Regions from separate parts of the Gordonia sp. LMA484 genome, predicted to be linked through region 2. Evidence: riboswitches for the same ligand, from Rfam matches in the RefSeq annotation. Region 2 holds a riboswitch; the other holds the start of a gene.
The links. A riboswitch is a leader RNA that binds a small molecule or an ion and turns the genes downstream of it on or off. The one in region 2 is predicted to bind thiamine pyrophosphate.
Positions count from the first base shown of each region.

Region 1 (16,145 bases), 1.4 Mb from region 2:
GGATGAAGATCATCCCGGCGCGGCGGGCGATCGGGCCGACCGGCCAGAAGGACAGGTTGTTGCCGCCGAGCACGAGATTCGGCGGAAAGTCGTGATCGCGCAACACCTCCGACAGGACCAACGGATCGACGTACGAGCGGTGCGACGGCAGGAACACCAGCCCGTGCGACTTGTTGATCGTGCGCAACCGGGCGAGCGTGTCGAGGTCGACGGTGACCGTCCATGTGCGTTCGTGCAGGGTGCTGAAGATCGACGAGAACACGTCGTCCATCAGGCGGCTCTGGGTGGCCACGAACGACGACATCTTGTCGGTCGCCTCCTGCACCACCGCGGCGGCGGGACGGCCGAGATCGGCGGCCAGCTTGGCCGCGCCGGCCTGGAAGCGCGCCGACGCGCTGATCTGCTCGGCGACCAGTCTCGGCACCTTGTACCGGTCTCCGATGATCTGTCGTTCGGCACGCTCGGCCGACAGGGACGCCTGCACCGCCACGAAGGCCCCGAACGGCTCTCCCTCGGCCTGATCCCGCTCGTACCGGGCGTGGAGATCGGCGACCGTGGCCGGTTCGCCCTGCACGATGCGCAACCGATCGGGGCGGCGGTTCTTGATGAGCGGCTGGGTGATCGCGGTCGGACGTCGCGGATTGGACAGGACCAGCACATCGGCGACCGACACTCGGCGTTGTCCCTGCCGGATACCCGGCAGCCACACCACCCGTGCCGGGATGAGCACGGTCTCCGGGGACAGATCCTCGACGACAACCTCACGCAGTGCTCGGACCGGCGCCTCGGGATGGGCTGTCGCGGCCCATTCGGTGACCGCCTGCAGCTCACAACCGGTGCGCACCTCGGCCAGCACCAACGAGTCGCTCACGCCTACCACCTCTCACACCGGACAGTTCCCCGGCGCACACGATCGGATCTCACCGATCGCGGGCAGCGGCGCCCGGCACGACCATTGTGACTCGGGAGGCGCCCTGCCACGTCGTGTTCGGACAGACCGGGTGGCTTTTCAGCGGTGGTGCTCTAGTGGTGTGTATCGTAAATAATCGTCTAGTCGTTGGGTATGATTTGGGTATGAGCGCGCCTGCAGCACCGTTGGCTTTGTCGGCCGGTGAGCGAGAGACGTTGGAGAAGTTGACCCGTAGCCAGCGGGTGCCGCATCAGCAGGTGTTGCAGGCTCGGGTGTTGTTGATGGCCGCCGACGGGGTGGCCAACATTCGGATTGCTGAGGAGGTCGGGGTGCGCCCGGCCACGGTGCGGGCGTGGCGCTACCGGTATGCCGAGGACGGTTTGGCGGGGTTGGGGTTGATCCGAAAGGGCCGCGGTCGACGTTCGTCGATCAGTGAGGAGAAGATCGCCGAGATCGTGAGGTTGACCAAGACGACCACGCCGCCGGGGCACACGCATTGGTCGTGCCGCACGATGGCGAAGAAGGTGGGTGTGAGTCCTTCAACGGTGCAACGGATTTGGTCTGATCTTGACCTCAAACCGCATCGGGTCGACTCGTTCAAGGTGTCGAATGATCCGCGGTTCGAGGAGAAGCTGATCGATGTGGTGGGACTGTATGTGAACCCGCCGGAGAACGCGATCGTGTTGTGTATGGATGAGAAAAGCCAGATTCAGGCGCTCGATCGCACGCAACCGTCGTTGCCGCTGGTGGAGGGGCGGGCCGGCACGATGACCCACGACTACAAACGCAACGGCACGACGACCTTGTTCGCGGCGTTGGATGTGCTGACCGGTTCGGTGATCGGTCAGTGCCTGCCGCGTCATCGCCACAACGAGTTCATCAAGTTCCTCAACACGATCGACAAGCAGGTGCCGGCGGGGTTGGAGGTCCATCTGATTCTGGATAACTACGCCACCCACAAACATCCCGAGGTGAAGCGATGGATGGATCGGCACAAACGGTTTCACTTCCACTTCACCCCGACATCGTCGTCCTGGCTCAACCAGGTCGAGCGCTGGTTTCGGGAGTTGACCGACAAGAACATTCGCCGCGGCATTTTTGGCAGCGTGCCCGAGTTGATCGCCAGCATCGAGGCATTCCTCAACGCCCACAACGATGATCCGAAACCCTACGTGTGGACCGCCACCGCCGAATCCATCCTGGCCAAAATCGCCCGCGCACGCACGACACTCGAACGAGTAGCCAACTAATTCAGATACACACCACTAGTGGGGCGTCTGACCGTTGGTGCCGGTGCCGCCCTTGCGCAGCAGCGCGGCGATCTCGGATCGGTCGGCAACACCGAGTTTCGTGCACGTCCGGTAGATATGACCCTCGACGGTGCGGACCGAGACCGTCAGCCGCTGGGCGATCTGCTTGTTCGTGAGACCGGCGGCCACGAGGTTGGCGATCTCACGCTCCCGGGTGGTCAGCGGCAACGGTTGAGCGGCCTCGACGAGTGCCGGTGTGCGGAGGCCGCCACACTCGGCCGCCAGACGGTTGGCCACCGCCGCCGACGCGACGGTGGCCGCACGGCTGTTGTCCGCCTCATGCAGCACACTGGCCTGAGCGGCCGCGTCAGCCGCCGAGAGCTTGAAGCCCAACGCCTCGAATTCGGTTGCGCACAAATCGAGTTCGACGGCGTCTCGCGCTTCCACGGCTGCGGCGTGGCGGGCGTACAGCCCGGCGAGCGGACCGTCGATCCGCCCGGCGAGCTCACGCAGCCGCTGCGCGCCGGAGGCATCACCGAACCGCGCCGCGGAGTGCCACGCCTCGGCCTCGATCGCGAATTGCGCCGTTTCACAGGCCGTCCGCGCCGCCTCCTGGGCGGTCTGCACTGCCAGGGACACGGTGCCCGCCGACGCCTGCTGCCACGACTGGGCGATCGCGAGCATCGGCCCGAACACCGCGATGTGGCGGCCGTATTTGGCCTGCGCCTTCCGCAGGGCGCGCTCGGCCTGCTCGGTGCGACCACCCGCGCTCAACGCCTGGACGAGGTAGAACATGGCCGGATAGTTCCACGATTCGGCGGCCCGCCCACTGTCCAGGGATGCCAGTGTCTGCTCCATGCGGCGGCCGACCGAGTCGCTGTCTCCCCGCGACATCTCCACCACCGAGACGAGGATGCCGGACATCGCCCAGCCGAGGTACTGCCCGACATTGGAGAACTGCACATAGCGATCGGCCCGCGCGGCGGCCTCGTCGAGTTGTCCGGTGAGCGTCAGGGCCAAGATCTCGCCGAGGCCCGCCGGGAACCGGAGCAGTCCGTCGGTCGACGCCTCGGCCACACGTGCGCGGGTGGCCATGGCAGCGACCTCGTTCCCACGACCGGTCAGGGCTCGGGCGAGGCTGCCGCCGAAAACCGCGAATTCGATTGCCCACGGGGAAGGATTCGGCGAGTCGAGAACCTCGTCGGACAGCGCAATCGCATCGTCGACCCGATTCTCGAAGATCGCACAGGCCGACTCGAAACCCTTCACGACCAGCGCCAGGTTGGGGTCGGTGACCTTCTCCCGCAGCATCGCGAGCACCTGGTCGGCGCGGTCGGCGTCGCCCAACGCCCAGAACACCGTCGCGAAACGCAAACCACCCCAGTAGATCAGCTCGATCTCGTTCAGCTCGTCGGGATCGAACCCGACCAGCACCGCATCCGCTTCGTTCCCGTAGCCCTGCCACATGAGGGACCGCGCCAGCGGTTCGGCGGCGGCGAACCCGGCGGAACCCTCGTCGACGGCGGCGCGTGCGAAACGCTCACCCAGCGGCGCATTGGCCAGACCGAGAGCGTCGCGCGCCGCGGCACTCATCAGAGCGGCATCGACCGCGACATCGCTCTCGAGCGCGAGGTCGGCCAGGCGGATACGTTCGGCCGGAGTGTGCGCTCCCCGGGACTGCAGTGCCTTGACCAAACGGCCGCGCAGCCGTCTCGACGACGCCAGACCCAGCCGGTGGCGGACGACCTCTCCGAACAGCGGGTGAGTGTATTGGACGTTCAGTCTGCGGCCGTCGCGCAGGATACGCACCAGACCGGCGATCTCGGCCTCCTCGACCGCCTCCTCACCCGCCAGCTCCGCCAGGATGTCGATGTCGAGGGGTTCACACAGCGCCAGGTACTTGAGCACGTTGAGCACCGAATCGTCGAGCTGCTCGATCCGGCTCTCCAGCAGGGATGCGAGCTCGGAGGTGATCGCCGCCCGCCCACGCAACTGCCACACGCCGTTCACCTGACGCAGTGTGTTTGCCTGGCGGGCGCCCTCGACGAGATGCCGTAGGAACAAGGCGTTGCCGCCGGACGCCTCCCACATGAGATCGGCGGACAGACCCTCCAGCTGACCACCGAGGACCGACTCGATCAGCTCGACGCTCTGATCTTTGGTGAACGGCGACAACGTGATCCGGGTGAGGTGATTGTCCTTCCAGAGGGAGGTGACGGCGTCCGGCACCGATTCGCCGGAGCGCACCGTCGCGACGATGTGCACGGCCCGGTCGATGGCCAGCTGATGAAGCAGGGTCGCCGACAACTCGTCGAGAAGATGCGCATCGTCGACACCGATCACGACATTGCCGTCGGCCAGCAACGATTCACGTGCCGCCGCCAGGTAGGTCACCGGGTCACTCGAGGTGGCCGGGCCGACCAGATGTGCGAAGACGCCGAGGGGGATGCTGCGGGCCGATTCGGTACCCGCCACCCAGCGCACACCGCCGTCCAGGGCCGCGGTGACGTGCCTGGCCAGAGTGGTCTTGCCGACGCCCGAATCACCGGTCAGCACAACACCGCACGCAGCCGTCTCACCGCGTAGAGCGGCTTCGATGATGCGAAACTCTTTCTCACGCTCGACCAGCGGCCAGTCGGAGGACATGGCGGTGATCTTAGTCCGTAGGCCCCTCACCTGGCACAGGTCAGGGGTACCCAACGGTATGGAGACCGTGAGTGGTGGGTCTTCCACCCGGCGCCTGAGCGATCGGGTCTGTTGCCGCCACAACCGTCACCTTCGGCTCATGACCTGGCTCCCCCTGCACCTGGAGAGCGAGCGTGCGAGCACCTCCACCGCTCCCTGAGGAGCCTCGCGAGGAACGAGCGATGCGTCACGAAGGGGCGCCCTGCGCAAGCACCCTGCGAAACTCAGGCGTCGCGTCGATCGGTCACGACGATCCCGATCACCAGGATGATCACCGCGAAAACGGCGAAGTAGATGAGGGAACCGTAGATGTTCCAGTGGAAATCGCTGCTGCCGTCCGCTCCGTGGAGAAATCGGGTGCCATTCGCGAACGGCAGGAACGGGCCGATATGTGAACCCACCTTGGGCAGGACCGACAAGATCGACTCGATCGCCAGGTTCCAGATCAGCACGATGACGATGGCACCCGCGGTGTGCCGGACGATCGCCCCCACGCCCAGACCGATGAGCACGTACAGCACGGCGATCACCGGGGTTCCCCAGAGCTGTCGCAGGACACCGCTGTCGCCGAGTTCGATTCCGCTCGATGACCCGGCGGTCGCCCGGGCGAGGACTACCCCGATCACCGCGAGGGCGAGCGTCACGACGAACGCCAACCCACCGAACACCGCCGCCTTCGCAAGGAGGACGGTCGATCGGGTGGGGACGGCCTGAAAGGAGGTCCGGATGGTACCGAACCGGTATTCGCTGGTGACGGCCAGAACGGCCATGATCATCAGGACCAGCACACCGAAGGCGTTGAGCCCCACGAGTGCGGTACCTGCGGAGTCCCCCGGTGTCGACGCCACCGGCCCGCCCGCCGTCAGTCCGGTGAGCAGAGCAACGCCGATCGCGAGAATCGCGACGATCGCGACACACCAGTAGGGCGACCGCGTCGACATCAGCTTGATGCGCTCGGCATCGATCGCGCCGATCATCGCGCACCACCCGGACCGCCGAACCCGGGCTGCTGTGGCGGGCCGGCCTGATGGTGCTGCGACGGAGCCTGTTGCTGTTGCCCACCACCCTGGTACTGCACCGCGTTCGCGGTCATCGACATGAAGACCTCTTCCAGTGATGCGGTCGTGCCGGTCAGTTCGTGCACGACGATGCCGGCGCGGCCGGCGAGATCGCCGACCTGATCGGTGGTCACGTCGGCGACCGTCAGCATCGGTCGACCGTCGGATGCGGCACCCGGCGTGACCGCCAGTCCCGCCTCGGCCAGCACCCGGTGCAGTTCGGGCAGGTACGGACTGCGGACGCGGACGCTGGACGACGCCCGGCTAGTGAAGTCGCCAACCGAGCTGTCGGCGATCAGGCGGCCCTGGCCGATGACCACGAGGTGATCGGCCGTGAGCGACATCTCGGTCAGCAGATGGCTGGAGACGAACACCGTCCGGCCTTGCTGCGCGAGGTTGCGCATGAAGCCACGAATCCAGACGATCCCCTCGGGATCGAGCCCGTTGACGGGTTCGTCGAACAGCAGAGTGTGTGGATCACCCAGGATCGCGCCCGCCAGGCCGAGCCGCTGCTTCATGCCCAACGAGAAACCGCCGGCACGTTTGGAGGCGACCGACGAGAGCCCCACGATCTCGAGAACCTCGTCAACCCGTCGCATCGGGATGCGGTTGGACGCCGCCATCCAGCGCAGGTGCGACCGCGCACTCCGGTTCGGGTGGATCCATCCGGCGTCGAGCAGGGCACCGACCTGTCGCAGCGGATGATCGAGGTCGCGGTAGGGCTGCCCGTTGATGGTGGCGTTACCGCCGGTTGGATTGTCGAGCCCGAGCATCATCCGCATCGTCGTGGATTTCCCGGCGCCGTTGGGACCGAGGAATCCGGTCACGACGCCGGGCCGGACATCGAAGGTGAGGTCGTCGACGGCGCGAACCTGGCCGTAGACCTTGGTCAGATTCTCGACTCTGAGCACGCCTCGACCATATACGCCGTCGCCCCGGGCGGCGTCGATAGACTGAGGCGCGTGCCGGTCACCTTTACCGTCCTGCTGTGGCCTGTAGCAGGTCAGGACGACGAACTGCATGCCTACGAGGACGATGTCCTACGGTTGGTCGGCGAACATCGCGGCCGCGTTCTGGCCCGCGCACGAAGTGTGGACTCCGACCCGCAGCCGGCCGAGACCCAGCTCATCGAGTTCGCCGATGACGCGGCGCTACAGCAGTACCTGGCCGATCCGCGGCGGGTCGCCATGGCCGACCGCCGTGACGCTTGTGTGGCGCGCACCGAGATGTGGCAGGTCGAACTCGATGACGTCCAACCGCGATGACGCGCTCCATTCACCCGGGGTCCAAGGCCGCCAGAAGCATTCGCGCCGCCGTCGCGATCATCGCCGCACGGTCGGACCTCGCCGGCCGCAACAATGCGATACGTAGACACAGGTTGGCAGTCGCGCCCATGGTGATGAACACCAGATCGTCGAGCGCCTGCGCATCGAGGTCGGGGCGCAGGCGGGCCGGCAGAATCCGGGCCAACGGGATCAGTGGCTCCTCCACGTCGGCCCACGCCTCCCCGAACTCGGCCTCCGCCGTCGAGTAGGAGACCCGGAGCACCGGGTCGTGTTTCTCGAAGGCTCCGGTGAGTGTCTCGACGATGGTGACCATCGCCGACATCGGCTCGGCGTCCATCGCCCGTCCCACCCCGGTTGCCAGCGCCGTCGTGATGTCGTAGATCGCGGCGGCACGCAGCTCGTCGACGATCGAGTCGATGTCGGCGAAATAGCGGTAGATCGTCCCGATGCTGACATGAGCATGATCGGCCAACGCGGCCGTCGTCGGACGTGTGCCGGGAGTGCGCCGGAGAAGCTCCACAGTGCTGTCGAGGAGACGTCGTCGCATCTCAACGCTGCGAACCTGCTGCGGGCGCGCTCGTGTCGGCGGTCGGGGAGGTCGGCGATTCGCGGCGGCCATGAAAGTGAATAGTAAGTGAGGATTCCTCGTGTTTGACTGATTGCGTGGTAGTTGAAGCTCCGACAGCACTCGTGAACGTCGAGCGGGCGATATCTCGATACGGGACGGCCGGGGAACTCTGGGTGGCATCGATGTGGCAGGCCGACGACCTGGCCGACGCGGTGGTGTCCGACGCCTTCCCCGGATCGTCGGCGACGGTGGCAGTCCGCGCCGCGCTCGCCGACGGCATCGACGCGGTGCAGGACGCACCCGACTCGCTGCGATCGCTGTTCGCATTCCTCGACGACGAACCCAACTGGGTCGATCATGCGCGCCTCGACCGGGCCGCCGACGCGCTGATCCGGCACACCGCAGCGCTGGGCATCGTGCTCGGCGCAGCGTCGCTGCTGCGCGGTGCCGGCAACAGCATCGCCGGAAAGCCGCTGGTGCTGACCGGACGCTACGCCACGATGCCGGCCATCCGGTCCGTCGAGGTCGGCGAGTGGCTACGGCAGGTGATCACGCCGGGCGGGATGCGCCGTGACGGTGACGGTTTCGCGTACACGGTGCGGGTCCGGCTGATCCACGCGCACGTCCGCCGCGCGATGTACGAGCTCGGCGACTGGACCGAAACTGCCTGGGGCGTCCCGATTCCGCAGCCCTACATGGCCTTCACGATGGCCGAGTTCGGGCACATCGCACTCGACGCGATGTACCGACTCGGGGTGCGTCTGAGCGACGACGATCTCGATGCCGTCTACCATCTCTGGCGCTATGTCGGCCACGTCATCGGCATGGACGAACGCCTCAATCCCGTCGATGAAGCCGATCATGTCCGCATCGAAGAGCTCTACCGGCTGACCTCTCCCGGGCCCGACGACCGAGATCGTGAGTTCGTGTCCGCGCTGACCGATGACTACCTCGTGCCCGAGATCGCCAACACGCTGCCCGGTCCGCCGAACGTCCGCGAAGCTGTTGCGAGGCAGGTCATGTGTGCACTGCAACGGGTGTTCCTCGGCGACGACGACGCAGACGCGCTGCATATTCCGGACACGCGACTCAAACACGTCATCCGCTTCGCGGCACCGGCGATGGCCGTGGCAGGCCGGACCCGGATGGCGATCGGTGGCGGCCGAGAACGTGTGTCGCGGCGCGGCTACCGCCTCCGCGAGGAGGCCATGACCCGGATGCGGGCGTCCTACGGCGTCACTCACGAACTCGTGGACGACGCACCCCCGGTGCCCGACGCCTGACGTCGCAGCGGCGATTACACCACTCGCCGGTTGAGTAGCAGCGAACGAAGTGAGTCGCGTATCGAAACCCCCTGACACAGATCCCGATACGCAACTCGCCGGGCGGCTCGGCACTCCTCGATCAGCGTGCGGGTTCTCGCCGTGCCTGATCAGCGGCCGGGCGACGACGCCTGCGCCCAGAAACGCTTCGGTATCCGGCCGGAAGCGGCGGCGTACCGTCCGGCCAGCACCGCGTGCCGCATGGCCGCAGCCATCCGTTCGGGATCGTCGGCGCGGGTCACGGCAGACGCGAGAAGGACTGCATCACAACCGAGTTCCATCGCAATAGCGGCGTCGCTGGCGGTGCCGATCCCGGCATCGAGTACCACCGGCACCTGCGCCGCCTCGACGATCATCTCGATGTTGTGTGGATTGGCGATCCCCAGCCCGGTTCCGATCGGTGAACCCAATGGCATCACGGCCGCCACGCCGAGATCCTGCAGCCGTGCGGCGAGCACAGGGTCGTCGTTGGTGTACGCGAGCACGGCGAAACCATCGTCGACCAGCGCGCGGGCCGCGTCGACCAGCTCGATGGGGTCGGGCAGCAGTGTGCGCTCGTCGGCGACCACTTCCAGTTTCACCCAATGTGTTTCCACGGCCTCGCGCGCGAGCTGGGCGGTCAGGACCGCCTCGGCCGTGGTGTGACAGCCGGCCGTGTTGGGCAGGATCGCGATGTCCAGACGCCGCAGCAATTCGACCATGCCGGTCCGTGACTCGGGACTGACCCGCCGCAGAGCGACGGTCGTCAACTCGGTGCCGGACGCAACCAACGCACGTTCGAGTACCGCCAGATTGGCGGCGCCGCCGGTACCCATGATCAGCCGCGACTCGAACTCGCGGTCGGCGATGCGTAGTGGCGCATCCGATTGCGTCATCAGCCGGCTATCCACCCTGCACCGCCGTGACGATCTCGACGCTGGCGTTCGCGTGCAGGAGACGATCCCACAGACCACGTGGCACCACTTCCCCGTCGATCGCGACGGCGATTCCGCGATCCGGAAGTCCCATGGTCGCAACCAGTTCGCCGACGGAAGCGTCGGACTCGAGGTCGGTTGTCTCGCCGTTGACGACGATCGTCATCATCGATTCCCTCCTTCAGGGCCGGCTCCGACGGCCGCAGGTCCAAGATCCGCGCTGTCGGCGATCATCGCCAGGAACGCGTCGGCAGTGTAGGGCGCCAGCAGGATTCCGTTTCGACCATGACCGGTGGCGACCATGACGCGCTCACTCACGCGACGGATGATCGGCAGACCATCAGGCGAACACGGACGCAGGCCGGCGCCCGCCTCGGTCAGCTCGTAGGTCCGCAGGCCGGGCATCAGCTCCACTGCGTCGGAAAGCAGGTCGGTCACGCCACCGACCTCAGGATCTGTGCTCTTCTCGTCGAATGGCTCGTATTGTGTTGCGCCGACGACGATGCCGTCGGTCCGCGGCACCAGATACACCGAGCGTCCATGCATGCGGGCCCGCACCACCCGGGACGGGGGCGGCACCGACCAGCGGGTGCGTCGCAGCCGGAGGATCTCCCCCTTCGCGGCGTGCAGGGACAGACCGGGCAGCAACGATCGCGTGCCGAGTCCCGCGCACACCAGGATCGCGTCCGCGTCGAGATCGTCGAGATCGGTGACACGGTGATCGACGACCTCACCACCGCCGCCGACGACGGCCTCCTGCAGCCGGGTGAGCAGGCGCCGATTGTCGACCGCACCCTCGCCGACTGCCAGATATCCGCTGTGCAGACGCGAACTCAGTCCCGACTCCATACGTCGGATCTCGGCGGAATCCACCCGATGCAGTTCCTCGGACGCTCGCGGCTGCCGCGTCCACACGAATTCGGCGAGGGTGGTCAGGTGTTCGGCGTCTGCCGCCGAGGCGGCGACGAACAGCGACTCGCTCGCCGTCATGATCATCGGATCCCCGAGCCGGGCCACCAGGTCCGGCCACCGTCGCACCGACGACACCGACAGCCGCAGCAGTTCGTCTTCACCGGGGTGGCCCTCACCCAACGAGCCGAGCATCCCGGCCGCCACCCACGCCGCACGCCGCCGCGGCCCGTCGTCGTGGACCCGGACCTGATATCCGGCGTCGACGGCGGCCAACGCACACGTCAGGCCGATCACACCACCGCCGACGACAGCGAGTGTCGGCGAAATCCCATCATGAGTGTCACTACGCACCAGAGCGCATCCTTCCTTCGCCGGCATTACCCGGATCAGGTCAAACGGTCTGCAGGGGTCGACCTGCACTCTCAGCCCGGCGGACCCCCGGGCTCCCGTGTCGTTCGCGATCCAGCCTACCGTTACCGCCGTGACCGCTTCACGACAGTCGAGAATCGCCCGTCTCGCCGACGCCCGTCTCTATCTGTGCACCGATGCCCGCCGCGAACGTGGCGACCTGACCGAGTTCGTGGCTGCCGCCCTCGCCGGTGGTGTCGACATCGTGCAACTGCGCGACAAGGGTTCACCGGGCGAATCCGCCTTCGGCACCTTGGAGGCCCGCGACGAACTGCAGATCCTCGCCCGGCTGCGCGACCTGACCCGGGATCACGACGCCCTGCTCGCCGTGAACGACCGCGCCGACATCGCAGCGCTGGCGGGCGCGGATGTGCTGCACGTCGGGCAGGGTGACCTCCCCGCCGACCTCGTCCGCCGGATCGCCGGCCCGGACATCGTCATCGGGCTCTCCACCCATGACACGACACAGTTACGGTCTGCGATCGCCGACGACGACGTCGACTACTTCTGCGTCGGCCCGTGCTGGCCGACACCCACCAAGCCCGGACGCACCGCGCCGGGGCTTGGGCTGGTCGAGGCGGCTGCGGCGGCCCCATCCGGCAAACCGTGGTTCGCGATCGGCGGCGTGGATGCCGATCGCCTCGAGGCGGTGACCGCGGCGGGAGCCAACCGCGTCGTCGTGGTTCGCGCCATCACCGGCGCCGACGACCCGGAGTCGGCGGCGAGAACGCTGCGTCAACGTCTCTGAGGTCGAGGAACCCGCCGTCGGTCATCGGTGATCACCGGTCACTCGGTGACGAACGACACCGCCTCGCCGAGATCGGCACGGGTGGTCCGGAAGGTGTTGACCGGCGCATCGACGTCGGCGTAACCGAACGAGATGCCGGCGACGACGTGACGGTCGGCGGGGATGTCGAGGACCTCGTGCAGGACGTCGGAGTACGACGCGAGTGCGGCCTGCGGCGCAGCGCCGAGCCCCATCGCCTCCGCGGCCAGCAGGAAGGTGCCGATGTAGAGACCGCAGTCGACGGCGCCGTAGGTACCCAACGTGTCGGTGGTGGTGATCAGGGCGACATGCGGTGCGTCGAACAACTCGAAGTTGCGGCGCATCTGCAGCGCCTTGCCCATCTTGTCCTCGCGGGTGATGCCGAGCGTCTCGTAGAGCTGCATTCCACACTCGCGCCGACGCTCCTGGTAGACGCCCTGGTAGCCGGGCGGCCACGCGATGTCGGAGGAGATCTCACCGCCGCCGTCGACATGGCGCAGCAGCACCTCCCGCACCCGTGCGGTACCCGCTCCCTCGGTGACGATGACCTGCCACGGCTGTGTGTTGCACCAGGAGGGCGTGCGCTGCGCGAGTCGCAGCAACCGCTCGATGTCGTCGCGCGGCACGGCGTCGTGGCGGAACTGTCGGCAGGTCCACCGCTTGTCCATGAGCTCCTCGAGCACTGTCATCGCTTCGACCTGGACGCTCTGCGTCATGCACACACTCCCTCAGAAAAGTACGACCGAGCCCTCGTTCGGTCCACATCGTCGACGCTATCGAAGCCTGGGGTCGGTCGCAGCACCGGCACTAACCGTTTGCTGTCGTCGTCGGCGCAGGTCTATCGTTGAACACATCATGTTGTGCACGAAGAGCAAGCTCGTAACCCGCCGCAGCGGGGTCTGAATCAGACCGACCCCCCGCTGCGGGTCGTTGCGCTTCTCTTCCTCGTCGGTCACTTTCCTTCCGATGAGAATCGAAATCTCCAATGCACACCACTCACCTCAGCGGCGACGACGCCTCGTCGTCCGACCCTTGCGCATCGCACTTCGGCCGACCGCTGCCGCGCGGATTGCGCGACGAGGCGAAGGGCATGAGCTGGCAACGCTTCCTCGACACCTACGCACCCAAGGGTGCTCTGCGGCTCGGCACCTGGAACACGACCCTCGGCCGCGACGACACGATCACCTGCCGGGCCACCATTGCCTTCGCCGACCGCATCCGCTCGATGCAGGCGACGTCGTCCGGACCCATCGGCGCGATGACGACGATCCTGCACGACCTGGGGATATCGGTGCAGATCGTCGGCCTGCATCAGCACCAGGTCGACGGATCGGTCACCACGTTCCTGCTGTGTGAGAGCGACGACCGTCAGTGCTGGGCCTGCGGCTCGGGGACCACCGGCGACGAAGCCAACATCAACGCCCTCATCGCCGGCGCCAACCGTCTGCTCGGCACGAATTGATGGCGACCGGGTCGTCCCCGATCAGCCGTGCAGGTCAAGTGCGGTGATCCGCGCCCGCAGCACAGGCCAGGCCCGCTCGAACCCGGGGTGCAGCGGAAGCGTCTCGACATCGTCCTCCCGGACCCAGCGCAATTCCGCGGACTCGAAATTGGCGACGGTGTCGATCGGCTCGTCGATCTCGGCGATCACGGTCGTGTACGTCCATCCGCTGGGGGCCTGATGGGTCACCACCGCGGCGACGACACGCAGATCGTTGCCGCCGATACCGGCTTCCTCGTCGGCCTCGCGGATGGCGGTGTCGATCGCGCTCTCGTGGGAATCGCGCGCTCCGCCGGGCAGCCCCCACGTACCGCCCTGGTGCGACCACACGGCCCGATGTTGCAGCAGGATCCCCGTCGACGCATCGGCCATCGGCGCACGCAGCAGCAGACCCGCTGCCCCGTTGCGACCCCAGTAACGCGAACCGTCCGGATCCATCACCCAGCCGTCACCGTCTCCGCGCACCGCGCCTCCTGCTACTCGAAAAACCCCGAACGACCCCGTATGACGTCCACGGTATGTGACACACCCGACAGTGGCCACAGGACGGGCCCGGGGTCGGTCGACCGGACCGTTCACCGCGACGACGACACGGCCCCGCACGCCGCGCCCACCGCGCAGCTGAGGTCTAGGGTTGAGACAGATGGTCTTTCCGGCGAACACACGTGACAGCGCCGGTCCGACCACCGGGTTTCGCCCACTGGTTGGGCGAAACGTATGGACTGCCCTCGACGACAGACAAGGTGGAGACAGTGAGCCCGACGCCGGTCGAACCGGCACGATCGGAAAGTGACGCCGGAGCCATGGAGAGTTCGGAAGGAACCTGACGTGACCGGCGACGTCTCGCCCATGCGGACCGCGCTCACCCGCGCGGGCCGGACGATCCGGCCCGGTCCGACGGCTCCCCCGATACGGCAGGTCCTCTCGGACCGCCGCGATCTCGTCACGGCTGCCCGGCAACGCGCGCAATCACCGTTGTCCACGGTGCGGCATTACGCCGTCACGAGCCCCGGCAAATTGATCCTGATCCTCGTGGTCCTGGCGATCGGCTGCGTGGCGACCGGGCTGTATGCGTCGACGACGCTGGAGAAGCGCACCGCGACGCTTCGGGAGATGATCGACCGGACCGAACCCCTGGCCGAGGCATCGCAGGTGCTCTACAGCTCACTCTCCATCGCCGACGCCTCGGCAAACTCGGCGTTCATCTCCGGTGGGCTCGAGTCCCCGGAGCTGCGAACCCGCTACTCGGACGCGCTGGCGACGGCTTCGTCGTCGCTCATCATCGCCGCCGGCACCTCGCAGGAGCCGGGCGCCGACACCGAGAGCACCGCGGTGACGAAGGAGATCAACACCGACCTCAACACCCTCGCGGTGAGTATCCCCGTCTACTCCGGCCTGATCGAGGTCGCGCGGACCAACAACCGCCTCGGTAATCCGGTGGGCTCCGCCTATCTCGGGCAGGCGTCGACGATGATGCAGGAGAAGATCCTCCCTGCCGCCCAACGCCTCTACCAGCGTCGGTCGATGGCCATCGCCGACCCGCAGAGTGCCCTCACGAAACCGCCGTGGGGGGTCTACATCGCGCTCATCGCGGTCATCATCGGACTGGCGGCGACCAGTCGCTACCTCGCGAAACGGACCCGACGCCGATTCAACATCGGTGTCGTGTCGGCGTTGTTCGCCGTCGTGGTCGGCACGGTGTGGCTGCTCGCGTCGGGGCTGATGTCGGTGGCGGCCACCAACAATGCCCGCGTCGACGGCGCGACACCGCTGCGCGAGCTGACGACGGCGCGCATCCTCACCCAGCAGGCCCGTTCCGCGGAGACCCTGTCACTTGTCCGGCGCGGCGATCAGGGTGACCTCGATCGGTCCTTCGCCGAGACGACCGCGGAGATCGGGAGCACTCTGCAACGCGTGGGGAACAACCGCGGCGACTCGAGCGCGGTCACCGAGTCACAGCTGTACAACGCCAACTATGTCCTCAACGAGTGGAAGGAGCGGGATGCACAGGTGAGGAGGATGATGAGCAGCGGTAATTTCGCGCAGGCACGCACCACCACGGTCGGCGACGGCGCCGACACCACAGCGCAGGCCTATCGCGACCTCGACCGCGCTCTCGTCGACACCATCACCACCACGCGCAACGTCTTCCGTGACGACATCAACACCGCGCAGCGGGTCCTCGGCTACACCGGCACCGGCATCCTGCTGCTGACGCTGTTCGCGGCGGCTGCCGTGGTGATGGGCCTGATCCCGCGTATCCGGGAGTACCGATGACGCAGACAGCAACACCTCGACACACGCGTCGCCGACTTGTCGGAGCGATCATCGTGGCTCTCCTCGTCGCTGTCGGGGCGACCGGCTGCGTGTCGTTCCCCGCTCCCGAATCACCACCTCCGATCGCGTTCGGCCCCCGTCCCACCCCCGAAGGTGCCGAGACGAATGTGCCGCGCGAACCCGTCCCGAACTCACAGGACTGCGACGCCACAGCCAGTCTGCGACCCGGCCCGATGCCCACTCCCGCGCAGATGCCGCAGCGCACCACGATGGCCGAGATCCTCGGCC
Region 1 covers NZ_CM176700.1:6,185,628-6,201,772, reverse strand. Annotated here, with positions in the region: gene AC4AMJ_RS27610 (glycerol-3-phosphate 1-O-acyltransferase) at 1-871, opposite strand, end outside; gene AC4AMJ_RS27605 (IS630 family transposase) at 1,075-2,160, shown strand; gene AC4AMJ_RS27600 (helix-turn-helix transcriptional regulator) at 2,176-4,806, opposite strand; gene AC4AMJ_RS27595 (ABC transporter permease) at 5,070-5,822, opposite strand; gene AC4AMJ_RS27590 (ABC transporter ATP-binding protein) at 5,819-6,814, opposite strand; gene AC4AMJ_RS27585 (DUF1330 domain-containing protein) at 6,866-7,168, shown strand; gene AC4AMJ_RS27580 (TetR/AcrR family transcriptional regulator) at 7,179-7,736, opposite strand; gene AC4AMJ_RS27575 (oxygenase MpaB family protein) at 7,853-9,040, shown strand; gene AC4AMJ_RS27570 (thiazole synthase) at 9,190-9,954, opposite strand; gene thiS (sulfur carrier protein ThiS) at 9,962-10,159, opposite strand; gene thiO (glycine oxidase ThiO) at 10,159-11,283, opposite strand; TPP riboswitch at 11,251-11,365, opposite strand; gene thiE (thiamine phosphate synthase) at 11,387-12,061, shown strand; gene AC4AMJ_RS27550 (nitroreductase) at 12,100-12,795, opposite strand; gene AC4AMJ_RS27545 (hypothetical protein) at 13,065-13,541, shown strand; gene AC4AMJ_RS27540 (NUDIX hydrolase) at 13,563-14,045, opposite strand; gene AC4AMJ_RS27535 (GlnX family signal transduction membrane protein) at 14,409-15,857, shown strand; gene AC4AMJ_RS27530 (glutamate ABC transporter substrate-binding protein) at 15,854-16,145, shown strand, end outside.
Region 1: another riboswitch for thiamine pyrophosphate. It lies ahead of thiO (glycine oxidase ThiO); the one in region 2 lies ahead of thiC (phosphomethylpyrimidine synthase ThiC).

Region 2 (16,145 bases):
GCTCGCCACCGGATCGAGATGTGGTTGCGGGTGCGCCGCGACATCGACGTCTACTTCGAGAAGCTCGAGCGGAGGTGGCGATTGCCCCGTGGCGCCGAGGTTCTCACCGAGATCAGCACCAAGTTCGACCAGGCCGATCTCGCCGGCGACCTCTCGGCGGCGGGCCTGACCGTCGAGCAGACGTGGACCGACGGGGCGGGTGATTTCCTGCTGTCCCTCAGCCGCCGCTGAGAAGTCCACGCGCACGAGCCGTTAGCCAGGCGAAGATGTCGACATCGTTCGCGCAGAAGCGGATCATCTCGAAAGCAAATACCGGTCAATGCGCGCTGTGGTAGTGGCGATGTGAGAAGCTATGGAACGCACCGACGACGGGCGTCGGACCTCGACCTCTTAGGTAAGGAGTGTCCCCATGTGGGATTCGTTCTGGGACTTCATCTGGTACACGATCGTCATCTTCGCGTTCGTCGCCTACCTCATCGTTCTCTGGCACATCATCATCGATCTGTTCCGTGACAAGACCTCCGGCTGGATCAAGGCCGTCTGGATTGTCTTCCTGATCCTCATCCCGTATCTCACGGCCCTGGTCTACCTGCTCGTCAAGGGCCGCGGAATGGCTGACCGCCAGGCAGAAGCGGTCCAGGAGGCCAAGGCGGCGACCGACAGCTATATCCAGTCGGTGGCAACGCCGAAGAGCCCGGCCGAGCAGATCTCCGACGCCAAGCAGCTGCTCGACTCCGGCGCCATCACCCAGCAGGAGTTCGATGCGCTGAAGGCCAAGGCGCTGAGCTAGGTTTCGTTTCGGCGGATTCCGTTCGCGCGGGCAGCGGAACTCCCCTTTCGCGCCGAGAGCGGAACTCCCTTTCGCGCGCAGAGCGGAGTTCCCTTTCGCGCGCAGAGCGGAGTTCCCTTTCGCGCGCAGAGCGGAGTTCCCTTTCGCGCCGAGAGAACCCGGAATTTCACCGACAGCACCCTCTCCCCTGGTGGAGAGGGTGCTGTTTGGTTGTTGGGAGGGTGCTGTCGAAGAAATTCCGGGTTCTCTCGGCCGCCGTGCTGGGCGCGGTGGCGCGCTTGGGTGCGGTGGCGACCGTGCGGGTCGGAGCTAGCCCGTGAAGGGGTCGGTGGTGTGGCCGACCAGGTCGGCCACCGACGCGATCACCTTGGTGGGGCGGTAGGGGAACAGCTCCACCGATTCCGATGTGGAGATGCCGGACAGGACGAGGATGGTTTCCAGTCCCGCTTCCATTCCGGAGATGACGTCGGTGTCCATCCGGTCGCCGATCATCAGGGTGTGCTCCGAATGCACCCCGATCTGCCGGAGCGCCGACCGCATCATCAGCGGATTGGGTTTTCCGACGTAATACGGTTCGCGACCGGTGGCCCGGGTGATGAGCGCCGCGACCGCACCCGTCGCCGGCAACGACCCACCTGCCGACGGCCCGGTAGCGTCCGGGTTCGTCGCGATGAAGCGCGCCCCGAGTTCGACGAGTCGGATCGCAGTCGTTATCGCCTCGAACGAATAGGTCCGCGTCTCGCCGAGGACCACATAGTCCGGCGCCGAGTCGGTGATCACGTAGCCGATCTCGTGCAGGGCTGTCGTCAGTCCCGACTCGCCGACGACGTAGGCGGATCCGCCAGGTCGTTGGGAGTCCAGGAAACGGGCGGTGGCCAGCGCCGACGTCCAGATCGCCTCTTCCGGGATGTCGAGTCCGGTGCGCAGCAGACGTGCCCGGAGATCGCGCGGAGTTCGGATCGAGTTGTTGGTCAACACGATGAACGGGATCTCGTTCTCCCGGAGTTCGGTGAGGAACGCGTCGGCGCCGGGGATCAGGTGTTCCTCCCGAACCAGCACACCGTCCATGTCCATCAAGTAGTTCCACGCCATGCCCCGAATTATCGCCGGGTTGATCGATCCGCGCGTGGAACCCGGCGGATCGAGGGCTTCGCTGACACAATGATGCGACGTTCCAAGCTCGAGTCAGAGGTCGTAGGTGATCGGTTACCTGTGCAAACGCATCGCTGCGTGGGCAGTCTTGGTGTTCCTCGCCACGAATCTGACCTTTTTCCTTGCCTCCTGGTTACTCGACCCGCGGTCCAACTACGCCCAGCGCAAACCGCCGCTGCCGCCCGCGGTCGTCGATGCCACCCTTGACGGTTACAACCTCAACGACAAGACCATGATCCTGCAGCGCTGGTGGACGTGGATCGACGGCGTTGTGATGCATTGGGATTGGGGCGCGACACCCGTCGGGACAAGCGTCAACGCCCAAATCGGGTTCCGGCTCGTGGCGTCGGTGCAGTTACTGGCGGGCGCCACGGTGATCTCCACTCTCATCGGTATCGGGCTCGGCGTGTACACGGCGTTGCGGCAGTACCGGCTCTCCGACCGCGCCTGGCAGTTCGCCTCGATCGTGATGATCAACGTGCCGGTGGCGGTCGCAGGTCTGGCAGTGGTTCTGATCGGCATCACCATCAACCAGCAGGTCGGGCACACCGTGTTCCTGGTGTCGGGCTCGTCGAGCGTAGATGTTCACGGCTTCTTCCCTGTCCTGGTCGACCGAATTCAGCACCTCATCCTGCCCACGATCACGCTGGTGGTGGTGTCCTACGCGGGCCTGCACATGTTGCAACGCACGTTGCTGCTCGACACCATTAACGCCGACTACGTCCGTACCGCCCGTGCCAAAGGGATCACCCGCGGGGTTGCGGTACGACGACACGCCCTGCGCACCGCGATCATCCCGGTCGCTGTCGGCGTGGCCTTCGCGATCCCGGCCGTGTTCACCGGCGCGGTGATCACCGAGACGATCTTCGGGTGGGAAGGCATGGGCCGCTACTTCGTCACCTCGATCAACACCAACGACGTACACGGCGTGGTCGCAGTCGCGGCGTTCGGTGCATTGGCGACGGCGGTCGGCGCGATCCTCGCCGATATTGCGGTCGTCTACCTCGATCCGCGGGTCCGGGTGAGGAACGCATGATGGCCGGGCGACCGAGAAGGAGGCCGACGTGGTGATGCTACCGCCGGAGCCCAACCGCCCCGCGTGGCCGGCGAATCGGAACCAGCCCGAACCGACCGCGAACACTCCGTTGGTCGGCGAGACCGGTGGCCTGATCGCCGACGGTGTCGGCCCCACCCAGGAGAGCATCGAGGTGCCGGTCGCCCGCCGACGTCGCGGCCGGATGCGACTGATCGCCACCCGATTCGCACGCAATCGAACGGCGCTCGGGGGCCTTGCCGTGTTCGTGCTGCTGGTGCTCTTCGCGCTGTTCGGAGGCTTGCTGACGCAGTACAGCTATTCCGACGTCGATTTCGCCGCCCTCGGCGTCCCGCCGTCGCCGGAGCACTGGTTCGGCACCAACGATGCCGGTAACGACCTCTACGCACAGGTGGTGCACGGGCTGCAACGGTCGCTGGTCATCGCGTTGACGGTGTCGTTGGCCACCACCGCGATCGCCGCTTTCGTCGGTGCCACCGCCGCCTACTTCGGCGGGTGGGTGCAGAACGCGGTGCTCGCCCTGCTGTATCTGCTGCTGGTGGTGCCGACCTTTCTGATCCTGGCGCTCATTTCCAGCCGCACCGGAGGAGACTGGCGCTGGCTCATCGTGGTGCTGACGGTGTTCGGATGGATGATGCTGGCCCGGGTGATCCATTCGATGGCACAGTCCATCCGGGAGAACGACTATGTCCGCGCTGCGCGGTATCTCGGTGAGCCGCCGCTGGTGATCATCGCCCGGCACATCGTGCCGAACCTGGCCTCCTTGCTGGTGATCAATTTCGCGCTCGGGGTGGTGGCCACCGTGCTCGCCGAGACCGGACTATCCTTTCTCGGGTTCGGCGTCGCCATCCCCGACGTCTCGTTGGGTTCGTTGCTCCAGGAGGGCACGGCCACGCTGACCTCATCGCCGTGGCTCTTCTACTTCCCCGCCGGCACCCTGGTGCTGCTCACCGTGTCGATGGCGTTGATCGCCGACGGATTGCGTGACGCGCTGGACCCGACGTCGACGGCGGGAGGGCACGCGTGAATCACGTCGAACCCGTTCTCTCGGTTCGCGACCTCGACGTCGAGTTCGGCAGTGAGGCGGGACGCGTGCACGCGGTCCGGGGCGTTTCGTTCGACCTCGCGCCGGGGTCGGCGACCGCCATCGTCGGCGAATCCGGCAGCGGGAAGTCGGTGACCGCACTCGGTGTCCTCGGACTGCTGCCGGATACCGCACGGATGTCGGGGTCGGTGCGACTTGGAGGTCGCGAACTGATCGGTCTCGATGACAAGGAGATGTCGGCGGTGCGCGGCACCGAGATCGCGATGATCTTCCAGGACCCACTCTCGTCGCTCACCCCGGTCTTCACCGTCGGCGATCAGATCGTCGAAGCGCTTCTCGCACATCAGGACATCCCGAAAAGGCAGGCTTCCGAGCGGGCTGCTGAACTACTCGAACTGGTGGGCATCCCCGACCCGTCTCGACGGGCGCGGGCATACCCCCACGAGCTGTCCGGTGGGATGCGGCAGCGGGTGATGATCGCGATGGCCATCGCCAACGACCCGGCCGTCATCATCGCCGACGAACCGACGACGGCTCTCGACGTCACCATCCAGGCCCAGATCCTCGAGGTGCTCGGGCGGGCCCGGCGGGAAACCGGTGCGGCCCTGCTGCTCATCACCCACGACCTCGGCATGGTCGCCGGTACCGCCGACGACGTGGTGGTGATGTACGCCGGTCGGGCCGTCGAGAAGGCCGGTGTCGAGGCCCTGTACGCAACTCCGCGGATGCCGTACACGATCGGACTCCTCGGCGCGGTGCCCCGGGTCGACCGTCGCACCGACGCGTTGACCCCGATTCCCGGTGTGCCGCCACTGCTCATCGCTCTTCCCGATGCCTGTCCGTTCGCACCGCGATGTCCGATCGCCATCGACGACTGCCAGGAACGCGAGCCGACACTCGACACTGTCGCCGACGGTCATTCGGCGGCGTGCCTGCGCTCCGCCGAGATCGATGACGACCGGACCATCGACGGTTCCCCGGTCTTCCCGCCAGTCGTCCCCGTCGCACCCCGTATGCCCGAGCAGGTCTCCAGCGTCGGCGCCGAGCCGTCCCGAGATGCTTCCCCGGAGTCGAGGCGCGCGGTGTTGCAGGTGCGCGACCTGCACAAGGAGTTCCCGCTGACCAGTGGACTGCTCCGCCGCCGAGTGGGGACCGTGCGCGCCGTCACCGGAGTCTCCTTCGACATCCACGCCGGTGAGACGCTGGCGATCGTCGGGGAGTCGGGCAGCGGAAAGTCGACGACGCTGCGCGAACTCATGGACTTCACCCAACCCGAGGGTGTGGTCCGAGTCGACGGCACCGACCCCGCGACCATGCGCCGCAGAGCCGCTCGCGTCCTACGCCGCCGCATGTCCATGGTGTTCCAGGACCCGGCAAGTGCCCTCGACCCGCGGTTCACCGCCTTCGACGTCATCGCCGAACCGCTACGTGCACTGGGGATGTCACGGTCGGAGGTCGCAGAACGGGTCGCCGAACTCATGCGGCGCGTCGGACTGGAGCCGGCGCACGCCGACCGGTATCCGACGGCGTTCTCCGGGGGCCAACGACAGCGCATCGCGATCGCGCGTGCATTGGTCACCAACCCGGCGTTGGTGATCCTGGACGAGCCGCTGTCGTCGCTCGACGTCTCGGTGCAGGCCGACATCGTCAATCTCATCCGACGCCTTCAACAGGAGTCCGGGATCGCGTATCTGCTGGTGGCCCACGACCTCTCGGTGGTGCGGCACATCGCCCATCGTGTCGCGGTGATGTATCTGGGTGGCTTCGTGGAGGTCGGTGATACCGAGCAGATCTTCGATGCGCCCGCCCATCCGTACACCCGATCCCTCCTGTCCGCTGTACCGATACCCGACCCCGTACTGGAACGCGATCGGCGGCCGATCGTGTTGACCGGCGAACAACCCTCGCCGACGGCGGAGTATGCCGGATGCACATTCGCCGGACGATGTCCGCTCTATGCCGAGATCGACGAGAACAGTCGGGGTCGTTGCCGGACAGAGGTTCCCCTACTGCGCCTCGTGGGCGGTGAGGGCGCCGACCTCGCCTCGCATCAGGCGGCCTGTCACCATGTCGAGAAGAGCCTTTCGGAGATTCAGGAGGTATCACGGTGAAACGTCACGGTATGGCCCCGGCGGTCGTCGCAGTGGTGATCGCGGCGATGGTCGCGCTGATCGCGGGCTGCGGTTCGAGCGACAGCGGCTCGGACACCGCCCCGAAAACCTCCGGTGCGGAGCTCAACGAGCAACCGCGAGAGAACATCCGCGACGGTGGTACGCTGACCACATCGCTGCCGGAGGTATCGCCGCAGTGGAACACCTTCCACGCCGACGGGACGGCTTACACACTCGGGCTGTGGCGTTGGTACAACCCGACTCTCGCGTATTTCGCGCCCGACGGCACGTACTCGTTCAACCGTGACTACCTCACCGACGTGCAGACGAAGCTGGAGAACGGAAAGACGGTCGTCACCTACACCATCAATCCGAAGGCGTTCTACAACGATGGCACCCCCATCGACTATCGCGCCTTCGTCAACACCTGGGTCGCCTCGCGCGGCGCCGATCCGTCCTACGTGGTGAGTTCGTCGGACGGCTACGACCAGATCGAATCGGTGACCCGAGGCGCCGACGACCGGCAGGCCATCGTCCGGTTCAAGGGTGTGTGGGCTTGGCCCAACGGGCTTTTCAACTATCTGCTGCACCCCAAGGTGGCCACTGCGGACCAGTTCAACAAGGCCTACATCCAGCAGCCGCACCCGGAATGGGGGGCCGGCCCGTACACGGTGAAGTCCTACGATTCGCAGAAGGGCGTGGTGATCTTCGAGCGCAATCCGAAGTGGTGGGGTAACCCCGGCAAGCTCGATCAGCGCATCTTCCGACAGCTCGAAGACCAGGCGTCCATCAATGCCTTCCGCAACGGCGAACTCGACGCCATCGGGGTGTCCACGAAGGAGAACCTGGCCCAGGTCAAGACCATGCAGGGTGTCGACATCCGCTCGTCGGCCTCGACCGGGGTGTCGCTGATGGTGGTCAATCTCGATGCGCCGCTGCTGGGTTCGTCCGCTATGCGCGAGGCCGTCCTGGCCGGTGTCGACCGCGAGACCCTGGCCAAGGTGCGGTTCAACGGACTCGACTACAGCGAGGAACTGCCCGGTTCGCTGTCGCTGTTCCCGTTCGAACCCGGGTATGAGGACAACCTGGAAGGCGTTGTCGGCTTCGACCCGGACAAGGCCGCGTCGCTGCTGGACTCCGAGGGCTGGAAGCCGGGATCCGACGGCATCCGGATGAAGGACGGCAAGCGCCTCACCCTGTCGATGCCCGTCACCGGAGATTCGCCGACCATACAGAATCTCGCGCGGTCGTTGCAGGCCATGATGAAATCGATCGGCGTCGACCTCGCGGTCCAGTCGCGTAGCAGCGCGGAGTTCTCGAAAGTCGTGGTGAACAAGGAGTTCGACGTCTTCCTGATGGGCTTCACCTCGTCTGATCCGTACGGAATGGCCTACCTGTGCCAGATCTGGTGCGAGGGTTCGCAGCTGAACAAGGCGGGTGCGGGCTCGCCGGAGCTCGACGCCAAGATCCACGACGTCGCGCAGATCCCGGACCCGACCGAACAGATCAAGGCCGGCAACACGGTGGAGCGGGAGGCGTTCGGACAGTTCTCGGATCTGCCGCTGTTCAACGGTCCGTCGATGCTCGCGGTCAAGGAGAAGCTCGCCAACTACGGTGCGGGCCAGTTCTACATCGGCCCGATCGAGGACATCGGCTGGCAGAAGTAGCGGCTCCGCTCCTACCTCCTCCCGAAAACCACCCGTCAGCGGGCGAGTGCCGGCGATATGCCGACAGTCTGCGGCTGCTGGGTGGTTCTCAGGTGATGAGACGGCCGGGTGGGTGCCGCGTCTGTCCACAGTCCGCGATTTCTCCGCAGAATTCCGGTCCGCCAGGCGTGCTCTCCGGAGTGTGTGCGATTCGCGTCGAGACTGTGCCCATGACTTACGGGGAACTCGTCGAACGTTTCGGTGGGGTGATGTCGACCAGACAGTTGATCGGATCGGGCGAGACCGCCGCGACGATCCGAGCCGCTACAGTTGACGGCGTACTCGAACATCTGCGTCACGGCTGGTACGCGGCCAAGGATGCCGACCCGCCGGTTGTTGCCGCGGTGCGTGACCAGTGCGTCGTCTCGTGTGTGGATGCACTTGCCAGGCATGGACTGTGGGTTCCGGAAGGGGTGGGCGGTCCGCACAAACGGGTCACCCGTCATGAGCGTCGGCGGTCCAACGATCGGTGTCGTCGGTACGGTCGTCCCACACCGGTCGTCGGGGCCATCGACGATGTGGCGACGGCCATCCAATACAGCGCCCGATGTCTGGACGAGGAGGGATTCGTCATCGTGTGCGATTCGGCTCTGCAGAACGGGAAGCTTACGCCCGATGAGCTCCGCACTGCGTTCGCGCACGCACCGAACCGCATTCGGCGGGCCGTGGCCAAATGTGATCGGCGCTCGGGCTCAGGGACCGAAACCGCCGTACGGCTTCGGTCACGCGCCGCGGGCATGCGTGTCGAGGTGCAACACGAGGTGCCGGGTGTCGGATTCGTAGATCTGCTGATCGGCGACCGGATCGCGCTCGAACTCGATAGCAGGGCATATCACACGGGCGAGGTGAACTACGAGTCCGACCGGGTCCGGGACGCCGAGTTGGTCGCCCGAAGCTATGTGCCCCTGCATTTCACCTACGCGCAGGTGTTCCACACCTGGCCGCAAACGTACGCCCGGCTGCAGCGAATCGTCCGTGACGAGCGACATCGAGGGCGTGGCCGGCGGACGAACCCGAGGCTTCGGGCTGTGTGAAGTCCGGCCGAACCTGAATCCGCGCGGGAGCGGGCCCACCGAAATCCGCCCTGGAGCGGGCCCGTCCCGCTGGAAACCGCCCTGGAGCGGGCCCGTCCCGCTGGAAACCGCCCGGGAGCGGGCCCGTCCCGCTGGAAACCGCCCGGGAGCGGGTCGATGTCGGCGATTGGCCGACAGGCGTCCGCTGTTGGGTGGTTTTCGGTTGCGCGTGGGCGGGCGGGCCGCGCTGGCCTCTGAGTCGGCCACTGCCCGTCCCGCTGGAAACCGCCCGGGAGCGGGTCGATGTCGGCGATTGGCCGACAGGCGTCCGCTGTTGGGTGGTTTTCGGTCGCGCGCGGGCGGGCGGGCCGGCCGGGCTGGCCTCTGCGTCGGCCACTGCCCGTCCCGCTGGAAACCGTCCCGGGAGCGGGCCCGTCCTGCTGGAATCCGCCCGGGAGCGGGTCGATGTCGGCGATTGGCCGACAGGCGTCCGCTGTGGGGTGGTTTTCGGTTGCGGGGCGGGGCCGAGCGGGGCGTGGCGCGAGCGTGGCGCGAGCGGGGCCGAGCGGGGTCGAGAGGCGGGTCAGTCCTGCTCCGAGCCCACCCGCCACAGCGGGTTGACCGGGCCATGCCCGGCTCCCAGCGGATAGGCCGCCTGCAATCCGCGGGTCACCCATTTCTTCGCGAAGCCGATGGCATCGGGAACCGCATAGCCGTGGGCCAGAGCGCAGATCGTGGCCGCAGCGAGGGTGTCGCCGGCCCCGTGATCGTGCGGTGTGTCGATTCTCGGGTGGTCGAACTCGCGGAAATCGGTGCCGTCGAACAACAGGTCGGGACTGTGATCGGAGCCGCGCAGGTGTCCGCCCTTGACCAGGGCCCATCGAGCACCCAGGGCATGCAACGCGCGCGCCGCATCGCGTTGCGTGTCGGCATCCACCACCTCGATCCCGGTGATCAGCCGCACCTCGTCCAGGTTCGGCGTGATCACGGTGGCCAGGGGGATCAGCGTGGTGCGCAGGGTGTCCAGCGCCTCGTCCGCCAGCAGCTGGTCACCGTGCATCGACGCGCACACAGGGTCGACGACGAGCGGGACCGATCCGCCACGCCCGATACCCAACTCGGTGCAGGCCGCGGCCACCGCGTCGATGATCGGCGCGGACGCCAGCATCCCGGTCTTGGCTGCGCCGACGCCGATGTCGGTGACCACGCTGTGGATCTGCGCGGCCACCGTCTCGGGCGGGATCTCGGCAAAGCCCTGGACGCCCAACGAGTTCTGCACAGTGACGGCGGTGACCGCCACGCATGCGTGCAATCCCAACAGGGCGAACGTCCGCATGTCGGCCTGGATGCCGGCGCCGCCACCGGAATCCGATCCCGCGATCGTCAGAACGCGGGTCGGAGTGGTACCCGGTGCGGCGGTGGGCAATCGGAGATCAGCCTGCACGGCTCGGCCCCATCACGAAATGGTGGCGTCGATCGGGAGGTAGACGCGATTGCCGTGCTCGGCGAACTCGGCCGACTTCGCCGCCATCTCCTCGGCGATCTTGCGGTCGATGTCCTCGGCGGTCACCAGGCCGTTCTCCTCGGCATACGCGCGGACATCCTGGGAGATGCGCATCGAACAGAACTTGGGTCCGCACATCGAGCAGAAATGTGCGGTCTTGGCGGGTTCGGCCGGCATCGTCTCGTCGTGATATTCGCGAGCGGTGTCCGGGTCGAGCGCCAGGTTGAACTGATCGGTCCAGCGGAACTCGAAGCGCGCCTTGGACAATGCGTTGTCGCGGTCTTGCGCGCCGGGATGCCCCTTGGCGAGATCCGCAGAGTGGGCGGCGATCTTGTAGGTGATCACGCCCACCTTGACGTCGTCGCGGTTGGGCAGCCCCAGGTGCTCCTTGGGCGTCACGTAGCACAGCATCGCGGTGCCTGCCTGCGCGATCATCGCGGCACCGATCGCCGACGTGATGTGGTCATAGGCGGGTGCGATGTCGGTGGCCAGCGGTCCGAGCGTGTAGAAGGGTGCCTCCTCGCAGAGTTCCTCCTCGAGGCGCACGTTCTCGGCGATCTTGTGCATCGGCACATGGCCGGGCCCCTCGATCATCACCTGTACGCCATGGGATTTGGCGATCTTTGTCAACTCGCCGAGGGTACGGAGTTCGGCGAACTGTGCTTCGTCGTTGGCGTCCGCGATCGACCCCGGCCGCAGTCCGTCGCCGAGAGAGAACGTGATGTCGTAGCGACGGAAGATCTCACACAGTTCGTCGAAGTGCGTGTACAGGAACGATTCCTCGTGATGAGCGAGACACCACGCGGCCATGATCGATCCGCCCCGCGACACGATGCCGGTCACCCGGCGGGCCGCCAGCGGCACGTAGCGCAGGAGGACTCCCGCGTGCACGGTCATGTAGTCGACGCCCTGCTCGGCCTGCTCGATCACGGTGTCGCGGTAGATCTCCCACGTCAGTGCGGTGGGGTCGCCCTTGACCTTCTCGAGGGCCTGATAGATCGGGACGGTGCCGACCGGCACCGGCGAGTTGCGCATGATCCACTCGCGGGTCATGTGGATGTCCTTGCCGGTGGACAGATCCATGATGGTGTCCGCGCCCCAGCGGGTCGCCCACACCATCTTCTCGACCTCTTCGGCGATCGAACTGGTGACCGCCGAGTTGCCGATGTTCGCGTTCACCTTCACGGCGAACCGCTTGCCGATGATCATCGGTTCGGATTCGGGGTGGCGGTGATTCGCCGGGATGACGGCCCGCCCCGCGGCGACCTCGCTGCGCACGAGTTCGACGTCGACGCCCTCGCGTGCGGCGATGAACCGCATCTCGTCGGTGACGACGCCCTCGCGTGCCCACGCGAGCTGCGTCGACGCGCCGTCGATCGGTTCCGGTCGGTGCCACGCATCCCGTGTCCGCGGCAGGCCGCGTTCGACGTCGATCGTGGCGGCCGCGTCGGTGTACGGGCCGGACGTGTCGTAGACGTCGAGGTGCTCGCCGTTGGTGAGGTGGATGCGCCGCTGGGGAATGTGAAGGTGATCGATCTCGAGGTGATGCTTGCTGCTGCCCTCGATCGGACCGGTGGTCACGGTCGAGGCGGTGGATACAGAAGTTCCCATGGTGCGGCTCCCTACGCCGGCATTATCCGGACAGGTTCAGGCGGTCGGCGACCGCCTGTCGCCATCTCAGCCCCCGGTGATCGTGGGAGCCCCCGCGTGTGTAATTGTCGCCCGACCCAAGCGGGCCGGACACCGCCCACCCTACGTGTCATGACCGCCCGTGGGTGGAGGTGGGCCATAGTTCCTGCTCAACGCCCATGTCGGCGCAATGCGCGGCGACTGGGCCGGTAACCTACGCGATCGTAGGGTAGTGTGTGACCCGGATCACAGGGTGTGATCCCCGCCGTCGTCGAGAAGGGGAGTCCCGGCAGCGGCGATCAGTGACGCGTGCAGGAGGGGAATCGTGCAGCGAAAACATCGACATCGCCCACCGCAATCCGCGCAGGCGATTCTGCAGCAGATCGCCCAGGTCGTCCACAATCCGGATCGGGATCGATTCGAGCTGTGGGTGGCCGGCGACCTCGTCGGTGTGCTCGGCTACAGCAGGGATCTCGTCGACGGCAAACCCACGATCACGATCCTGCACACGGTGCTCTACGACGAGTACACCGGGCATGGTCTCGGTACGCGCCTGATGGTCGGCGCGATCGCGTATGTCCGCGATCAGGGTGCACGTCTGCGGCCGGTGTGTTCGTTCACCAAGCAGTATCTCGACGCTCACCCCGGGATCGTGCCGCTCGCGCCCGCTTGATCGGGCCTTCCGGCAGTACGGCTGTCAGGTTAGCGTAGGCTATCCTGACAAATGCTGTTGCTGTGGAGGGGAAGGCCGTGCGCATGACGAATTCCGACGAGCTCGATCCAGCGGATTCGACGAAAGCCAAGTCGAAGGGGTGGCAGGGCGCTGTCCTCAAACTGCTCGGCGCCGACGAGTACGAGCTCACCGTCACCAGCACCGAGAAGGTCACCGACGACTACATCAGGCTGGGGATGACCGGCGGTGGCCTGCTCGCCGACCGTCCGGTTCACCCCACGATGTGGGTCCGCATCTGGTTCGAGAACCGCAACGGCAAGTTACATCAGCGTGCCTACACCCTCGTCGACCCCGATCCCGCCACCGACTCCTTCTTCCTCGAGTTCGCGATCCACGACGGCGCGGCAGCGCGGTGGGCGCTGGCGGCCCGGCCCGGCGACACGATCGCGTCGACGTTCATGGGCTCCAAGTTCGCCATCCCCGATCCGACCCCGGCGGGGTGGCTGATCGCAGGCGACACGGCCTCGCTGCCCGGCATCAACTCACTGCTCGACGCGATCTCCGCGTCCGCCGACCCGGCTGCGCCGGCGACCATCTGGTTCGAGTACGTCCACGAGGCGGACAAGGCGTTGCCGCTGCGACTGCGCGATCACGACACCATCAACTGGATCCGGCGCGACGGCTCCGCGCTGGCCGACGCGGTCCGCGGGTCCGCATTCGACGCGACCGGCCATTTCGGTTGGGTCGCTTTGGACATGAAGGGCACCCGCGCGGTGGCGGGTGTGTTCAAGAACGATTACAAGCTCGGCAAGTCCCGGGTGAAGTCGCAGGCCTACTGGCGGGAGAACGGTCCCGCATCCTGAATCACCAAGGGCCGCCAGATCGTCCGGAGCCGACGGATCGCCGGGTCAGGTGATGTCCAGCGAATTCCGTAGCGCGGCCTTGTCGATCTTGCCGACGGCTGTCACCGGCAGGCTCCGCACGACGACGAGCATGTCGGGGATCTTGAACGATGCCAGGCCGCGGCTGGTCAGGAAGGCCCGGATGTCCGGGAGTTCCACTGGCTGATCGATCGGATGATCGTGTGCAAGGACGACAGTGGCGCAGATCCTTTCTCCGAGTGACTCATCGGGCACCCCGATCACTGCAGCCTGTCGGATCGCGTTGTGCGCGAGCAGGTTCTCCTCGACATCGTCGGCGGCCACGTTTTCCCCCGCCCGCACGATGGTGTCCTTGATCCGTCCGGTGACCGCGAGGTGTCCGGACGGCAGCCGACGTACGCGGTCACCGGAGCGGTAATAACCGTCCGGGGTGAACGAGCGTGCGTTGTGGTCGGGGGCCCGGTAGTAGCCGCGGATCGTGTACGGGCCACGAACCACCAGTTCACCCTCGACGCCGTCGGCCACATCTACCCCGTTTTCGTCGACGATCCGCACCTCGTCGAACTCCGACATGGGGGCACCCTGCACGGCGTGGACCAGATCGCGCGGATCGTCGGGTCGGGTGTAGCAGATGAGTCCCTCGGCCATCCCGAAAACCTGCTGGACCACATCGCCGAGCGCCGCGTCGAGGGCGATCGCGTCGGGCTCGGCCAGCTTGGCCCCGCCGACCTGCAGCAGCCGGAGCGAGCTGATGTCGGCGGGCTCCCACTCGGTGGCGGCGCACCACACCTGCGCGAGTGCGGGCACGAGTGCCGTGACGGAGACCCGGTGCTGTTCGATGAGGTCGAAGGCGTTGTCCGGACTGGGATCGTCGGTGAGCACGACGTGGGCGCCGACGCTCACCGCGCCGAGGATGCCCGGGCAGCAGAGGGGGAAGTTGTGGGCCCCCGGCAGAGCGACGAGATACGTGTCGTCGGAGGTGAGTTCGGCGACCTCGGCCGACCGGCGGGCATTGAGGGCGTAGTCGTTGTGGGTGCGCGCGATCAACTTCGGCAACCCCGTGGTCCCGCCGGAGATGAGGAACAGGGCGGGGGCGTCCGGGTCGACATCGTCGGCCGTCGGCAGGGCCACTGCGCCGGGATCGGCGTCGGGTAGCGGCAGAAAGCGCCCGGGATCGCCGTCGACGAAGACGGTACGCACCCCGTGGGCGCGGGTCTCGAGTTCGGTTGCGAGGTCACGGTAATCGTGACCGCGTCGACCGTCCTCGGTGACATAGGCGACGGCACCGGATCCGTCGGCGAGATGGGCGATCTCGGAGATGCGATGTGCGGGCAGGGTCATCACCGGAACGAGGCCCGCCCGGAGCAGGCCGAACAGGGTGACCACGAAGGAGGCGGAGTTGTTTTGCTGCACGATGACCCGCTGACCGGGGCGCAGGCCGGCCGCGCTGAACCCCGCCGCCCGGCGCATCGCGGCGGCGTGCAGTTCGGCGTAGGTGAGCGTGCCGCTGCGGTGTGTCGACGCGTCGGTCACCGCGGGTGCGTCCGGTCGCTCGGCGGCGGCCCGGTCGAGCAGATGCCACAGGGGCTGGTCGGTGAACAGGCCGGCCCGTCGGTACCGTGCGGCGGCGGCCTCGGGATGCGGCGTGAACCCGGTCAGCAGGTCGGTGGTGCAGTCACTCACCGGCGGCTTCCATGAGGACTTCGGTCGGCTCATGACCCGTATTCAAGCACATCGACGGTTAGGTGAGGCTAACTACACCTCCCGCGTACCGGCGACGCCCAAGGTAGTTTAGGCTGTCCTAATAGTCGAGGCTCCGGCGCTCCGTGAGCAGCGGCTGGCTCCACCGTCACTGTCCTGCTCGTCGGATCATGCAAGGAGGTCTCGGTCATGTCGCTGACCATCGACTCGACCGCTTCAGGCGCGCCGCGCTCGGAGATCACGCCGGAAACCGCAGCACGGGTCTGCGCCGCCTGGGCGGCATCCGGCGAGTTCGGCGAATACCTGGTGTATGAACGTGAGGGCCGCTGGGTGTTCGCCGCCGGGGTGCGCGCCCGCATCGTCCTGACCGCGCGGGCGGTGGAGATCACCGACGGCGACGCACGATCTGGTATCGCCTGGTCGGCAGACCCGTCGTCGGCGATCACCGAGGCCCTGGCGTCGCTGTCGCTGCCGAGCTGGCGTGCCTACGGCTGGGTCGGATTCGACTATTGCGCAGCCCAACACGACGAACTCGCGCACCACGTGCACGACGACGAGGTACTCGCACATCTCATCGTCCCCGAGATCGAGGCGGTCGTCGACAGGTACGGCATCGACACCGCCGACATCGAACCCGCGGTGGCCGATCGGTTGCGGGAGATCGCCGATGCCCTGGACGACGTGCCCGAACCGACACCCGTGGACGTCGCAGACGATCCCGACGACTACCGCGGCCGGGTGGCGCGTGCCGTGGCCGAGATCGGCCGCGGTGACTACCAGAAGGTGATCCTGTCGCGGCGCGTGGACATCCCGTTCGGCGTGGATCTGCCCGCCACCTACGCCCGGGGTCGCGAGCGGAACCGACCGGCACGCTCCTATCTGTTCC
Region 2 covers NZ_CM176700.1:4,747,119-4,763,263, reverse strand. Annotated here, with positions in the region: gene egtD (L-histidine N(alpha)-methyltransferase) at 1-231, shown strand, start outside; gene AC4AMJ_RS21130 (SHOCT domain-containing protein) at 410-790, shown strand; gene AC4AMJ_RS21125 (HAD-IIA family hydrolase) at 1,100-1,882, opposite strand; gene AC4AMJ_RS21120 (ABC transporter permease) at 1,989-2,978, shown strand; gene AC4AMJ_RS21115 (ABC transporter permease) at 3,007-4,023, shown strand; gene AC4AMJ_RS21110 (dipeptide ABC transporter ATP-binding protein) at 4,020-6,152, shown strand; gene AC4AMJ_RS21105 (ABC transporter family substrate-binding protein) at 6,164-7,819, shown strand; gene AC4AMJ_RS21100 (endonuclease domain-containing protein) at 8,029-8,892, shown strand; gene thiD (bifunctional hydroxymethylpyrimidine kinase/phosphomethylpyrimidine kinase) at 9,455-10,315, opposite strand; gene thiC (phosphomethylpyrimidine synthase ThiC) at 10,328-11,986, opposite strand; TPP riboswitch at 11,978-12,092, opposite strand; gene AC4AMJ_RS21085 (GNAT family N-acetyltransferase) at 12,330-12,677, shown strand; gene AC4AMJ_RS21080 (siderophore-interacting protein) at 12,761-13,540, shown strand; gene AC4AMJ_RS21075 ((2,3-dihydroxybenzoyl)adenylate synthase) at 13,586-15,274, opposite strand; gene AC4AMJ_RS21070 (salicylate synthase) at 15,449-16,145, shown strand, end outside.